2 regions of the Microbacterium sp. CIAB417 genome follow, and region 1 is predicted to be linked to the other one. Evidence: riboswitches for the same ligand, from Rfam matches in the RefSeq annotation. Region 1 holds a riboswitch; the other holds the start of a gene.
The links. A riboswitch is a leader RNA that binds a small molecule or an ion and turns the genes downstream of it on or off. The one in region 1 is predicted to bind FMN.
Positions count from the first base shown of each region.

Region 2: it holds a riboswitch for FMN, as region 1 does, so the genes downstream of both, ribD (bifunctional diaminohydroxyphosphoribosylaminopyrimidine deaminase/5-amino-6-(5-phosphoribosylamino)uracil reductase RibD) here and ribD (bifunctional diaminohydroxyphosphoribosylaminopyrimidine deaminase/5-amino-6-(5-phosphoribosylamino)uracil reductase RibD) in region 1, are expected to answer to the same signal.

Region 1 covers NZ_JAHZUT010000002.1:819,334-826,123, reverse strand. The annotation lists gene KYX17_RS10505 (Fpg/Nei family DNA glycosylase) at 1-680, shown strand, start outside; FMN riboswitch at 745-892, shown strand; gene ribD (bifunctional diaminohydroxyphosphoribosylaminopyrimidine deaminase/5-amino-6-(5-phosphoribosylamino)uracil reductase RibD) at 959-2,014, shown strand; gene KYX17_RS10495 (riboflavin synthase) at 2,014-2,643, shown strand; gene ribA (GTP cyclohydrolase II) at 2,640-3,911, shown strand; gene ribH (6,7-dimethyl-8-ribityllumazine synthase) at 3,908-4,381, shown strand; gene KYX17_RS10480 (Fe-S protein) at 4,432-4,785, shown strand; gene KYX17_RS10475 (MFS transporter) at 4,982-6,421, shown strand; gene KYX17_RS10470 (ABC transporter ATP-binding protein) at 6,635-6,790, shown strand, end outside.
Region 2 covers NZ_JAHZUT010000006.1:289,632-296,421, forward strand. The annotation lists gene ribA (GTP cyclohydrolase II) at 1-1,268, opposite strand, end outside; gene KYX17_RS24935 (riboflavin synthase) at 1,265-1,894, opposite strand; gene ribD (bifunctional diaminohydroxyphosphoribosylaminopyrimidine deaminase/5-amino-6-(5-phosphoribosylamino)uracil reductase RibD) at 1,894-2,934, opposite strand; FMN riboswitch at 2,985-3,127, opposite strand; gene KYX17_RS24945 (Fpg/Nei family DNA glycosylase) at 3,184-4,047, opposite strand; gene KYX17_RS24950 (GNAT family N-acetyltransferase) at 4,338-4,904, opposite strand; gene mfd (transcription-repair coupling factor) at 5,313-6,790, shown strand, end outside.

The sequences.
Region 1 (6,790 bases):
CGACGGATGCGGGCGCGCACCTCGTGTTCCACTTGGCGAAGGCGGGCTGGTTGCGCTGGCACGACACCCTGCCCACGACGGTGATCAAACCGGGCCGCTCCCCCATCGCGCTGCGCGTAGGGTTCGCCGACGGCTCGGGGTTCGATCTCACCGAGGCGGGCACGAAGAAGTCGCTCGCGGTGTCTGTCGTGCGTGAGCCGGCGGATGTTCCCGGCATCGCCAGACTCGGCCCCGACCCCCTCGATCCCGCCTTCACGCGCGATGTGCTGGCGACGCTCCTCGCCGGTCGCCGCACGCAGATCAAGGGGGTTCTGCGGGATCAGTCGATCGTCGCAGGAATCGGCAACGCCTACTCCGACGAAATCCTCCACGTCGCACGGCTTTCGCCGTACGCGCTGGCAGCCACGCTCGACGACGCCGAGATCGACACGCTGTACTCCGCCACGATCGACACCCTGCACGACGCGGTGGAGGCCGCATCCGGCAAGCCTCCTGCGGAGCTGAAAGACGCCAAGCGGCGCGGGATGCGGGTGCACGGCCGCCAGGGCCAGACGTGCCCGGTGTGCGGCGACGTCGTGCGGTCGGTGTTCTTCGCCGACAACTCGCTCGAGTACTGCGCGACGTGCCAGACCGGCGGCAAGGTGCTGGCGGACCGACGCCTGTCGCGCCTGCTGAAGTGAGATGCGTGTCGGTGCATGTCCGGGAATGAAACGGACGATCCGGCGTTGACTACACTCAGTGCAGAACGTGCTCCGGGGTCGGTGAGAATCCGAACCGGCGGTGAGAGTCCGCGAGCGTGATCCTTCGCGAGGAGGGGATCGCCGATCCGGTGGAATTCCGGGACCGACGGTGATGCGACACAGGTCGCGAGTCCGGATGGGAGGCGCACGAGCGCTCAGCGGCGTGTCCGCGAGCTTCAAGACGGCTACCCGGAGCCCGCCGATCAGGAGGCCCGAGCATGCCGGTGAGCGAGACCGAGGAACGCGCGATGGCGCGAGCGCTGGAGCTTGCCCGGCGAGGCCCCATGGGGGTGAACCCGCAGGTGGGCGCCGTGCTCCTCTCCCCCGAGGGCGAGGTGATCGCCGAGGGCTGGCACCACGGCGCCGGAACGGCCCACGCCGAGGTCGACGCGCTCTCGCAGGCCGATCCGGATGCGGTGCGCGGCGCGACGGCCGTGGTCACCCTCGAGCCGTGCAACCACACCGGCCGCACCGGTCCGTGCGCTCTCGCGCTCATCGAAGCGGGTGTCGCCCGGGTCGTCTACGCGATGAGCGATCCCACCCCGACCGCATCCGGAGGTGCCGAGCGGCTGCGCGCGGCGGGCGTCGAGATCGAGTCCGGCGTCCTTGCCGACCAGGCGCAGGAACTGCTCGCCTCGTGGAGCGAGGCTCAGCGGCTCGGGCGCCCGCACGTGACCCTGAAGTGGGCGCAGAGTCTCGACGGTCGCGCGGCGGCGGCCGACGGCTCCAGCCAGTGGATCACCGGCTCCGAGGCACGCGAGGATGTGCACCGCCGGCGCGCGAGCGCCGACGCGATCGTCGCGGGCACCGGCACCGTCCTCGCGGACGATCCGGCTCTGACCGCTCGCGCGCCCGACGGCGAGCTGAGGCCGACGCAGCCGCGACCCGTCGTGATCGGCGAACGCGACATCCCCGCCGACGCCGCCGTGCGCCGCCACCCGAAGGAGCCCTGGCACCTGCGCACGCGCGATCTGCACGAGGCCCTGGCCACCCTGCACGAGCGGGGTATCCAGCGGGTGTTCGTCGAGGGCGGCCCCCACCTGCAGAGCGCTCTGCTGCGCGAAGGTCTCGTGGACGAACTGCTGACCTACGTCGCGCCCGTGCTGCTGGGCGGCGACCGCGTCGCCCTCGACGACCTCGGCGTCGGCGACATCTCCCAGGCGCGCCGCCTGCTGCTGATCGAGACCCGCCGACTCGGCGACGATCTGCTGCTCATCTCGCGGCCCGCCGCATCCGCCGAAGAATCCGCCTCCGTCACAGAAGGAGCCCACTGATGTTCACCGGGATCGTCGAAGAGATCGGCACCGTCACCCGGACGGAGCCCTCGGGCGACGGCGTGCGCCTCACGGTGACCGCGCCGCGCGCGGTGTCGGATGCGGCGCACGGCGACTCGATCTCCGTCTCGGGCGTGTGCCTCACGGTCGTCGATCAGGGCGAGGACTGGTTCACCGCCGACGTCATGCGCCAGACGCTGGACGTCACCGCGATCGGCGGTGTCACCGCGGGCACGCCCGTCAACATCGAGCGCGCGACGGCCGCCGGCGGACGACTCGGCGGCCACATCGTGCAGGGCCACGTCGACGGCACGGGCCGCGTGCTCGAGGTGCGCCCCGGCACCCAGTGGCGTGTCATCCGCATCTCGCTGCCGGCGGAGCTCGCTCCGCTCGTCGTCGACAAGGGCTCGATCGCCCTCGACGGCGTCTCGCTGACGGTGAGCGCGGCGAGCAATCCGTCGGCCGAAGAGGCGTGGTTCGAAGTGTCTCTCATCCCCGAGACGCTCGCGGCCACGACTCTCGGCGAGCGCGTTCCCGGCGACATCGTCAATCTGGAGACCGACATCCTGGCACGTCACGTGCAGCGACTGCTGGCCTTCGCCCCCGCAACGGAAGGTGGCTCGCGATGAGTCTGAGTTCCATCCCCGAGGCCCTGGAGGCCCTCGCCGCCGGTCGCCCGGTGATCGTCGCCGACGACGAGAACCGCGAGAACGAGGGCGACGTGATCCTCTCGGCGCAGCTCGCGACCCCCGAGTGGATCGCGTGGACGGTGCGCTGGTCGAGCGGCTTCATCTGCGCCCCCATGCCCGCGGAGTGGGCGGACCGCCTGGATCTTCCTCCCATGGTCGAGGTGAACCAGGATGCGCGCGGCACCGCGTACACGGTGAGCGTCGACGCCGCATCCGGCGTGACGACCGGTATCAGCGCCGCCGACCGGGCGCACACCCTGAACGTGCTGGCGGATCCCGCGTCCGCGCCCTCGTCGGTGAACCGCCCCGGCCACATCCTGCCGCTGCGCGCGGTGGACGGCGGCGTGCGCGAGCGCGGCGGCCACACGGAGGCTGCTGTCGACCTCATGCGGCTGGCAGGGCTCGAGCCCGTCGGTGCGATCGCCGAGATCGTCGACGAGGACGGCAGCATGATGCGACTTCCCGGGCTCATGGCGCTCGGCGAGCGCGACGGCATCCCCGTGATCACGATCGAGCAGCTCGTCGGCTACCTGGACGAGGTGGATCCCCGCGAGGAGCCCTCGGCCGCGTCCTCGCACCGTCGACGGGTGAGCCTGCGCGCCGAGGCGACCGTCCCCACCTCGCACGGCGAGTTCCGCTTCCTCGCCTACAAGGACCGTGTGACGGGCACCGACCACCTGGCCGTCGTCAAGCGCGAGCTGGACGACGCGCCGCTCGTGCGCGTGCATTCGGAGTGTCTGACCGGCGAGGCTTTCGGTTCGCTGAAGTGCGAGTGCGGTCCCCAGCTGGATGCGGCGCTCGACCGCATCGAGAAGGACGGCGGCGTCGTCGTCTACATGCGCGGACACGAGGGTCGCGGCATCGGCCTCATCAACAAGCTGCGCGCGTACAACCTGCAGGAGCGGGGCCTGGACACCGTCGACGCGAACCTGGCACTGGGTCTTCCCGCCGACGCGCGCGACTACGCCGCCGCCGCGGGCATCCTCGCCGACCTCGGCGTCGAGCGGGTGCGCCTGCTGACCAACAACACCGACAAGGTCACGCAGCTGCGCGCCCTCGGCCTCGACGTCGTCGAGCAGGTCCCGCTGCTCGTGGGGGTCGGCCCCAACAACCACCAGTACCTCGCCACCAAGCGCGACCGGATGGGACACATCATCGCGGACGAGGACCTCACCGAAGCGCTCGCGCAGATGAAGGAGAACCGATGAGCGGCCACGGCGCCCCCCAGCAGACCGAGATCGACGCCCGCGGCCTTCGTGCCGTCATCGTCGCCGGCACCTGGCACGAGACGATCAGCGACGGCCTCATCGCCGGCGCGGAGCGGGTGCTCACCGCATCCGGCGCCGACTACACGCTCGTGCGCGTCGCGGGTTCCTTCGAACTCCCCGTCGTGGCCAAGGCAGCGCTGGAGTCCGGCGCCGACGCGGTCATCGCTCTCGGTGTGATCATCCGGGGCGGCACACCCCATTTCGAGTTCGTCTCCTCGGCCGCCACCGACGGCCTGACCCGCGTCGCCCTCGACACCGGCAAGCCCGTCGGCTTCGGGGTGCTCACGCTCGATGACGAGAAGCAGGGACTCGATCGCGCGGGGCTCGCCGGCTCGAAGGAGGACAAGGGCGCGGAGGCGGCGGATGCGGCACTGCGCACCGCCCTCACGCTTCGCGCACTCCGCGGCTGAGCGGTTCAGGAGGACGAACCTTCAGTAATACATAAGGTATGGTGGCGGGCATGGAGATCCTGCGTCACATCGTCGTCCTCGTGCACCTCGTCGGCTTCGCCATCCTCTTCGGAGCATGGGTCGTGGAAGCCGCCAGCCGCCGCATCCGCGTCACTCGCCTGATGAGCCTCGGCATGACCATCGCGGCGGTCGCCGGCCTGGCCCTCGCCGCCCCGTGGGGCACCGATCACGACATGAACTACGTCAAGATCGGCGTCAAGCTCGTGGTACTGCTCATCATCGGTGCGCTTCTCGGCATCGGTGCGGCCCGCCAGCGTCGCACCGACGCGCTGCCCGCGGCCATCTTCTGGCCGATCGGCATCCTCACCCTCGCCAACGCCGCCATCGCGGTCATCTGGCGCTGAGGAGTTCGCGTCCCGGCCCACCTCGGCGCCGGGACGCGAACCTGGGCGTAAACTGTGTGTTCATGCGCCGGCGACACCGCCGACGCCCCGGTGACCCAGCGATGTGACGCCCGGTGCACCACCCCCGCCCGAGCACTCGCCGCCGGCGCGTTCCCACGAGGACGCCTCTCGCTCTTCCGACAGGTCTGTCCTCCCCATGTCTTCTGCCACCGCAACGGCTCCCGCGAACTCCCGCGCCCGCGTCATCACCGCGAGCCTCGTGGGAACCACCATCGAGTTCTACGACTTCTACGCCTACGCCACCGCCGCGGTCCTCGTCTTCCCGATCCTCTTCTTCCCGACCGGGGACGACACCACCTCGCTGCTCGCCTCGTTCGGCGTCTTCGGCGCCGCGATGATCGCTCGCCCCATCGGGGCGTTCGTGTTCGGGCATTTCGGCGACCGCTTCGGTCGCAAGGCGACCCTCGTCGCGTCCCTGCTCACGATGGGGGTGGCGACCTTCCTCATCGGATGCCTGCCCACGTACCAGGTGGTCGGCTGGTGGGCGGCGCTGCTGCTGCTCGTGCTGCGCCTGGCTCAGGGATTCGCACTCGGCGGCGAATGGTCGGGCGCGGCGCTGGTCGCGACCGAGAACGCACCGAAGGGCAAGCGGGCCTGGTACGGCACCTTCCCGCAGCTCGGTGCCCCGATCGGCTTCATCATCGCGAACACGATCTTCCTCGCGATCAACTTCGCCCTCCCGCATCCCGACGGCACCGCACAGCGCTCCGAGGCATTCCTTGCCTGGGGGTGGCGTGTGCCGTTCCTGTTCTCGGCCGTCATGGTGATCATCGGCCTCTGGGTGCGTCTGCGCCTGGTCGAGTCCGACACGTTCCAGAAGGCGGAGAAGAAGGGCGCGCTGCGCAAGTTCCCGCTGGGTGAGGTCATCCGGGGCCACTGGCGTCCGCTGATCCTCGGCACGTTCATCATGCTGGCGACCTACGTGCTGTTCTACCTGATGACGAACTTCACGCTCACCTACGGCACCAAGCCGACCCTCGCGGGGGCGGAGGCGGCGGCGCAGGCATCCGGCACGGCCTTCGACGCCGCGGGCTACATCGCGGGACAGGGCTTCGGGTACATCGACTTCGTGATCATGCAGATCATCGGTGTCGTGTTCTTCGGCGTCTTCACGCTACTGTCGGGACCGGTCGCCGACGCCATCGGGCGCCGCAAGCTCCTCATCTGGATCACGTCGGCGATCATCGTGTTCGGCCTCACGTTCAACCTGTTCCTGCTGCCGATGACCGACCCGAAGTTCACGGGCGCGCTCACGCAGGCGTTCCTCGTCTTCGGGTTCATGCTGATGGGTGCGACCTTCGGGCCGATGGGCGCGCTGCTGCCGGAACTCTTCCCGACGAACGTGCGCTACACCGGCTCGGCGATCTCGTACAACGTCGCCTCGATCCTCGGTGCGGCCGTCGCCCCCTCGATCGCGCTCGGACTGTGGGCCGCCGCCGGCGGGCAGCCCTGGCTCGTGGGTCTGTACCTGTCGGGGTCGGGCGTGCTGACCCTCATCGCACTGATCCTGTCGAAGGAGACGCGCGACATCGACTACGACGAGAACCTCGGGCTCGGCGAGACCGCGTCGCTCTAGCCCGCCGCGTCCTCTCGGTTCCCTCTTCCGCGAGACTGCATCTTCGTCACGAGATCACGGGTAAACCCCGTGATCTCGTGCAAAAGATGCAGTCTCGCGGTCTTGGGGGCGAGGGATGCGGGGGAGGGACGGATGCGGTGCCCCGCGGCGGCGACCGGGGTGCGCGAGCGGAGGTACGGTCGAGGGAGGAAATCCCGCCGATCGAGGTCGCCTATGTCCAGCCCCGCTCCCGCCCGCCGCAGTCCGTTCGCGCGCCCCAAGAAGGATGACGGGCCGCGCGCCAGCCTGCGCCAGCTGCTGCCGTTCCTCTTCGAGCACAAGCGGGTGCTCGTGGTGGTCACCGTGCTCAGCATCGTGGCCGCGGTCACG
Region 2 (6,790 bases), on a different contig from region 1:
TGGTCCTTTCCGTTCGCGAGAGCCTCGGCGAGCTCCGCCTCTCCGATGATGTGTCCCATGCGGTCGCGCTTGGTCTCGAGGTACTGGTGGTTGTTCGGGCCGACGCCGACGATCAGCGGCACCTGCTCGACGACGTCCAGACCGAGTTCGCGCAGCTGGTTGACCTTGTCGGTGTTGTTGGTCAGCAGACGCACCTTCGAGATTCCGAGGTCGCTGAGGATGCCGGCGGCGGCCGCGTACTCGCGGGCGTCGGCGGGAAGCCCGAGCGCGAGGTTGGCGTCGACCGTGTCGAGGCCCTCCTCCTGCAGGCTGTAGGCCCGCAGCTTGTTGATCAGGCCGATGCCGCGCCCCTCATGGCCGCGCATGTAGATGACGACTCCGCCGTCCTGCTCGATCGCCTCCAGCGCGGCATCCAGCTGGGGCCCGCACTCGCACTTCAACGAGCCGAACGCCTCGCCGGTCAGGCACTCGGAGTGCACGCGCACGAGGGCGGTGTCGCCGGGCTCGCCCTTGACGACCGCGATGTGATCGGTGCCGGTGATCCGGTCCTTGTACGCCAGGAAGCGGAACGTGCCGTGCTCCGTCGGGACGGTGGCGTCCGCCCGCAGGCTCACCCGCCGCCTGCCGGTTCCGGATGCCGGGGCCGCAGGGTCCCGCGGATCCACCTCGTCCAGGTAGGCCACGAGCTGCTCGATCGTGATGACCGGAACGTCGTCGCGTGCGCCGAGCTCGATGAGTCCCGGAAGACGCATCATGCTGCCGTCCTCGGCGACGACCTCGGCGATCGCGCCGACCGGACGCAGGCCCGCGAGCTTCATGAGCTCGACGGCCGCCTCGGTGTGTCCGCTGCGCTCGCGCACACCGCCGTCGACGGCGCGCAGGGGCAGGATGTGACCGGGACGGATGATGCTCGTGGACGTCGACGAGGGGTCCGCCAGGACGTTCAGCGTGTGAGCGCGATCGTGGGCGCTGATGCCCGTGGTGACGCCCTCTGCGGCATCCACGCTGACCGTGTACGCGGTCGAGCGCGCGTCCTCGTTGGACTCCACCATCGGGGGGAGGTTCAACTGGTCGGCGAGGTCGGCGGGCATCGGAGCGCAGATGAACCCGGAGGACCAGCGCACCGTCCAGGCCACCCACTCGGGAGTGGCGAGCTCGGCGGAGAGGATGACGTCGCCCTCGTTCTCGCGGTTCTCATCGTCCGCGACGATGACGGGGCGGCCGGCGCGCAGGGCGTCGAGGGCCGCGGGGATGGTGGCAAGGCTCATCGCGAGCCTCCTTCCGGGTCAGCCCGGAACGCGAGCAGGCGCTCGACGTGGCGGGCGAGGATGTCCGTTTCGAGATTGACGACGTCGCCGACGACGCGGTGACCGAGGGTGGTCGCCGTGAGCGTCTCGGGAATGAGGGAGACCTCGAGCCAGGCGGCTTCGGCTCCGGGCTCGCTCACGGCGCTCACGGTCAGCGAGGTGCCGTCGATCGAGATCGAGCCCTTGTCGACCACGAGGGGCGCGAGATCCGCGGGCAGCGAGATCCGCAGCACGCTCCACTGGTCGCCGGGGCGCACCTCGGCGATCCGGCCGATCCCGTCCACGTGCCCCTGCACGATGTGGCCGCCCAGGCGCGCGCCGACCGGCATCGCCTTCTCGATGTTGACCCGGGTTCCGACGGATGCCGCGGCCAGTGCCGACACGTCGAGGGTCTGCTTCATGACGTCGGCGTCGAAGGTGTCCGGGGTCGAGTCGACCACGGTCAGGCACACGCCGGAGACGGCGATGGACTCTCCGTGCACGGCGTCGGCGGCGGCACCCGGCGCGCGCACCGTGAGCCGCCAGCCGTCTCCGGAGGGCGCGATCGCGGTGATCTCGCCGATCTCGGTGATGATTCCGGTGAACATCAGATTCCTTCTTCCTGGGCGATGTCCGTGTCGAGCGGGTGCGCGATGACGAGCAGGTCCGCGCCCAGCGGAACCCACTCGGACACCCGGAGCCTGCGGGCCTGCGTGATCGAGTCCACGCCGATGTCGGTCAGTGCGAGCCGGCCGCCGCCCAGCAGCACAGGGGCCACATAGGCGAGGATCTCGTCGGCGAGACCCGCGGCGACGAAGCCGCTCGCGAGCGTCGGCCCGCCCTCGACGAAGACCCGCTGCAGTCCTCGGGCGTGCAGATCGGCGAGGACGGCGTGCAGGTCGCGGGTCTCGAAGCGCAGCAGGTCATGCGGGTGGCGGTGCACCGCGGCATCCGCGGGAACGGGCCGTGAACCGATCACGACGGGAACCGGCTGGTCGGGGAGCAGCGCGCCGTCCGCCCGGGCCGTGAGGGCGGGGTCGTCCGCCAGCAGCGTGCCGGTGCCCACCACGATCGCGTCGGCCTGTGCGCGTCGACGGTGCACGTCCGCCCGGGCGTCCGGGCCGGTGATCCACTGACTGGTGCCGTCATCGGCCGCCGCTCGCCCGTCCAGGCTCTGCGCCCATTTGACCGTGACGTGCGGGCGGCCGAGACGCTGGGCGATCAGCCAGTCGCCGATGAGTGCGCGCGCCGCGTCGGCCTGCTCGCCGGCTTCGACGCTGACGCCGGCGGCGCGCAGCCGCTCGGCGCCGCCGCCGGAGACCGCGCCGGGGTCCTCCAGCGCGTAGACGACACGGCTCACGCCGGCTTCGATGAGAGCGAGCGCGCACGGACCCGTGCGGCCGGTGTGGTTGCAGGGCTCGAGGGTGACGACCGCCGTCGCCCCGCGGGCGGAGCCGGCCGGAAGCTTCGAGAGCGCGTCGACCTCGGCGTGCGCAGTGCCCGCGCCCCGGTGCCAGCCCTCGGCGAGGACCTCGCCCTCGGATGAGAGCACGACGGCCCCGACCTGCGGGTTCTGCCCGCGCGGGCCACGGAGGGCGAGCTCGAGGGCGCGAGTCATCGCCCGGCTCTCGGCCTCGGTCACTGCCATCCGTCGTCCTTCGTGAAGGCTCCAGGGGTGGCGGAATGCGCGCGTGCGCGCATCGTGCTGCCTCCCATCCGGACTAGCGAGGTCTCCCTCGCATCACCGTCGGTTCCGGAGTTCCACCGGATCGGCGTCCTCTGAAGGACGTTCGCGGACTGTCACCGCCGGTTCGGATTCTCACCGACCCCGGAGCACGTTGATGCTCTGAGTGTACTCAACGCATCTGAAGGGATTTCATTCCGTGTCGGGCGGCCGTCACTTCAGCAACCGTGAGAGGCGGCGGTCGGCGAGCACCTTGCCGCCGGTCTGGCAGGTCGGGCAGTACTCCAGCGATCGATCGGCGAAGAAGACGCTGCGGACGGTGTCCCCGCACACGGGGCACGCCTCATCGCGCCGTGCGTGCACCCGGAAGCCGGCGCGTTTGGCGTCCTTGAGATCGGCAGGCGGCTTGCCGGAGGCGTCGGCCACGGCATCCCGCAGCGTGTCCTGCATCGCCGCGAACAGCCGGTCGATCTCGGCGTCCTCGAGCGTGCCGGCGATCGCATAGGGAGACATCCGCGCGGCGTGCAGGATCTCGTCCGAGTACGCGTTGCCGATGCCCGCGATCACCCCCTGATCGCGCAGGAGCCCCTTGATCTGCGTCCGCCTGCCTGCGAGCAGGCCGGCGAGGACGTCTCGCGTGAAGGCCTCCTCGAGCGGATCCGGTCCGAGCCTCGCGATGCCGGGGACCTGCTGGGGATCGCGGACGACGTACACGGCGAGCGACTTCTTCGTCCCCGCCTCGGTGAGATCGAATCCGCTGCCGTCGTCGAGGGCGACGCGCAGGGCGATCGGCGACTTCCCGGGCTTGATGAGCGTCGTCGGCAGCTCGTCGTACCAGCGCAGCCAGCCCGCCTTCGCGAGGTGGAAGACGAGATGCAGATCGTCGCCGCAGGTGAGATCGACGAACTTCCCGTGCCGCGCCGCGCCTGTGATCGTCGTGCCGTGCAGGGCGGTGTTCGGCGGATCGAACGTCTTCAGCGCCGCGATCGCGCCGACGCTGGTGCGCAGGATCGCATGGCCGACGGCGCGCTCGCCGAGAAAGTCGACGAGACCCTGGACCTCCGGCATCTCGGGCATGAGGCCATCCTGTCACCGGCATCCGACATCGTCACCCCCGTCCTCCTCCGTCGGGCATCGTCTCCCGTTCCGCCTGCCGACTGTTCACCCCTCCAGACGCCCGAACTTCCGGATGGCACGGATGCGCCCGCGGCGTGTCGACCTGCGGGGGCACCAACACGCCGGCACCAGAGTGTCGCGACCGGAAGTCGGCGTACCGTGCGGGCGGTCCCAGGGCGGGTCGGCGCCCCGGACGGGGTCAGACGGATGGTCGCACCGGGGACAACATGCGGCCGGTGCGCCGGGACGGATCAGTCCAGCACGGGCCAGGCCACCGGCGTCCGGTCGTCCGTCGCCAGCAATCCGGCGAACCAGCCGTCGTCGCGACCGCGGGGACTGGTCAGTGCGAGCCGCTGGAATCCCTCGTAGTGGAAACCGAGCGACCGCGCCGTCCGCGCCGACGGCACGTTGCCGGCCACGGCGCGCCAGCCCAGGCGCACCATCCCGCGATCGGCGAACGCCCAGTCGACGACCGCGCGGGCGGCTTCGGAGAGGTATCCGCGTCCACGGGAATCGGCGACCATCCAGAACCCGATCTCGGCGTCCGTTCCCGCCGGGTGGGCGTTCACGTTGTGCAGGCCGATCATCCCGACCAGCACATCGTCGGCGCGGATGCCCCAGACGAACTCGCCCTCCTCGGCCCAGCCCTTCGCGACGATGCCGATGAAGTCCTCGGCGTGCTCGCGGGTGTAGGGGCTGGGAACGGTGGTCCACCGTGGGATCTCCGGATCCTGGCACGCCTGGGCGATCGCATCGATGTCGGATGCCGTCGGAGCGCGCAGCCCGAGGCGGTCGGTGGTGAGGATCGCGGGTTCCATCCCGGCATCCTATGCGGATCGCGGATCCTGTCCCGGACCCGGACCCAGACCCGGTCTTGTCGTCAACAGACCCTGTCTTGCTGGCGCCAGACCCCGTCTTGTTGTCGACACCCCGCCTTGATCACGTGAATCAGGAGAGGTCTCGACAACAACGAGAGGTCTCCGGGCGCGGGAGAGGCGCGGGACCCGTGTCGTCATCGCCGATCCGGTGGTGCCGTCGTGAGACCCCGTCGTGTCGTCACGAGACCCCGTCTTGTTGGCGCCAGACCCCGTCTTGTTTTCGAAACCCCGCTCTACTCACGTGATCAACGAGAGGTCTCGACAATGAGGAGAGGTCTCCGGGGACGGGTCTCCGGGACCGGGACCTGACGACAGTCCAGTGTCGGAGGGGCGGCGTAGGCTTGTCCGGTGACTGTTCCGGGGATTCTGCGCGCCTTGGAAGAGGCGTCTCTGTACCGCGATGCCCTCACCTGGGCGCAGACCGACGCCGATCTGGGTCTGGTCGACGGACTCGACGCCCCGGCGCTGGCCGGGCTGCTGGACCGGCGTGCGCGTGCCGGGCATCCGGCGGCGCTGCTCGTCATCGCACCGACCGGCCGCCGAGCGGAGTCGCTGGCACAGGCGCTGACCTCGTATCTCCCGGATGCCGAGATCCTCGACTTCCCCGCCTGGGAGACGCTGCCGCACGAGCGGCTGAGCCCGAGCCCGGACACCGTCGGCCGACGCCTGGACACATTGCGGCGCATCACCACCTGGAGCGGCGAGAGGCCGCTCGTCGTCTCGGCCTCGGTGCGCGCCGCACTGCAGCCGATCGCCGGCAACCTTGGCGACGCGGCGCCGCTCGAACTCGTCACGGGCGCGCGCGGAATCGAACTCGAGCAGGCCGTGGAGCAGCTCGTCGAGCGGGCGTACACGCGCGTGGACATGGTGTCGCGACGCGGGGAGTTCGCGGTCCGCGGCGGCATCCTGGACGTCTTCCCCGCCGTCAGCGAGCATCCGTACCGCGTGGAGTTCTTCGGGGACGAGGTCGACCAGATCCGCGCCTTCTCGGTCGCCGATCAGCGCTCGCTGCCCGGCGACGTCGAGCGCGTCGACCTGCCCGCCAGCCGCGAGCTGCTGCTGACCGCCGATGTGCGCGAGCGCGCCAGGGCGCTCGTCGGCGCGTTCCCCGCGATCGCCGGGATGCTGGAGAAGATGGCCGAGGGCATCCCGGTCGAGGGCATGGAGTCGCTGCTCCCCGCCGTCGCCGGCCCCCTCCAGTCGCTCGCCGAGTACCTCCCGAAGGGATCCGCGATCGCGCTGGTCGACCCCGAGCGCTCCGCGGCGCGCGCGCAGAACCTCGGGGAGACCAACCGCGAGTTCCTCGACGCCGCATGGAGCGCGGCGACCTCCGGCGCGTCGGCGCCGATCGACCTCGGGGCGGGGGACTTCCTCACCGTCGCGCAGCTGCGCGAGATCGTCGCGGAGCGCGACGGCGTCTTCTGGCGGCTCAGCCCGTTCGCGACGGACGACACCGATGCCGAGAACATCGACGCGTCGATCATCCCGTCCTTCCACGGCAACGTCGACGGAGCGATCGCGTTCGTCGAGGCGCGCGTGACCGACGGCTGGCGCGTCGTCGTCATCGCCTCGGGGCAGGGGCTGGTGGAGCGCGCCCTCGACGTGCTCGGCGACCGCGGCGTCGCCGCCCGCATCCTCGAGGATGTCGTCGACGAGCCGGCTCCGGGCGTCGTGACGCTCGTGACCGGGGCGGTGGAGAGCGGATTCCAGGTGCCGGAGGCGCGGCTCGCCGTCCTCACCGACAACGAGTTCTACGGCCGCACGATCGGCGGCGACCAGCGCGTGGTCAAGAAGCTCGCGTCGCGTCGCAAGAACGTCGTCGACCC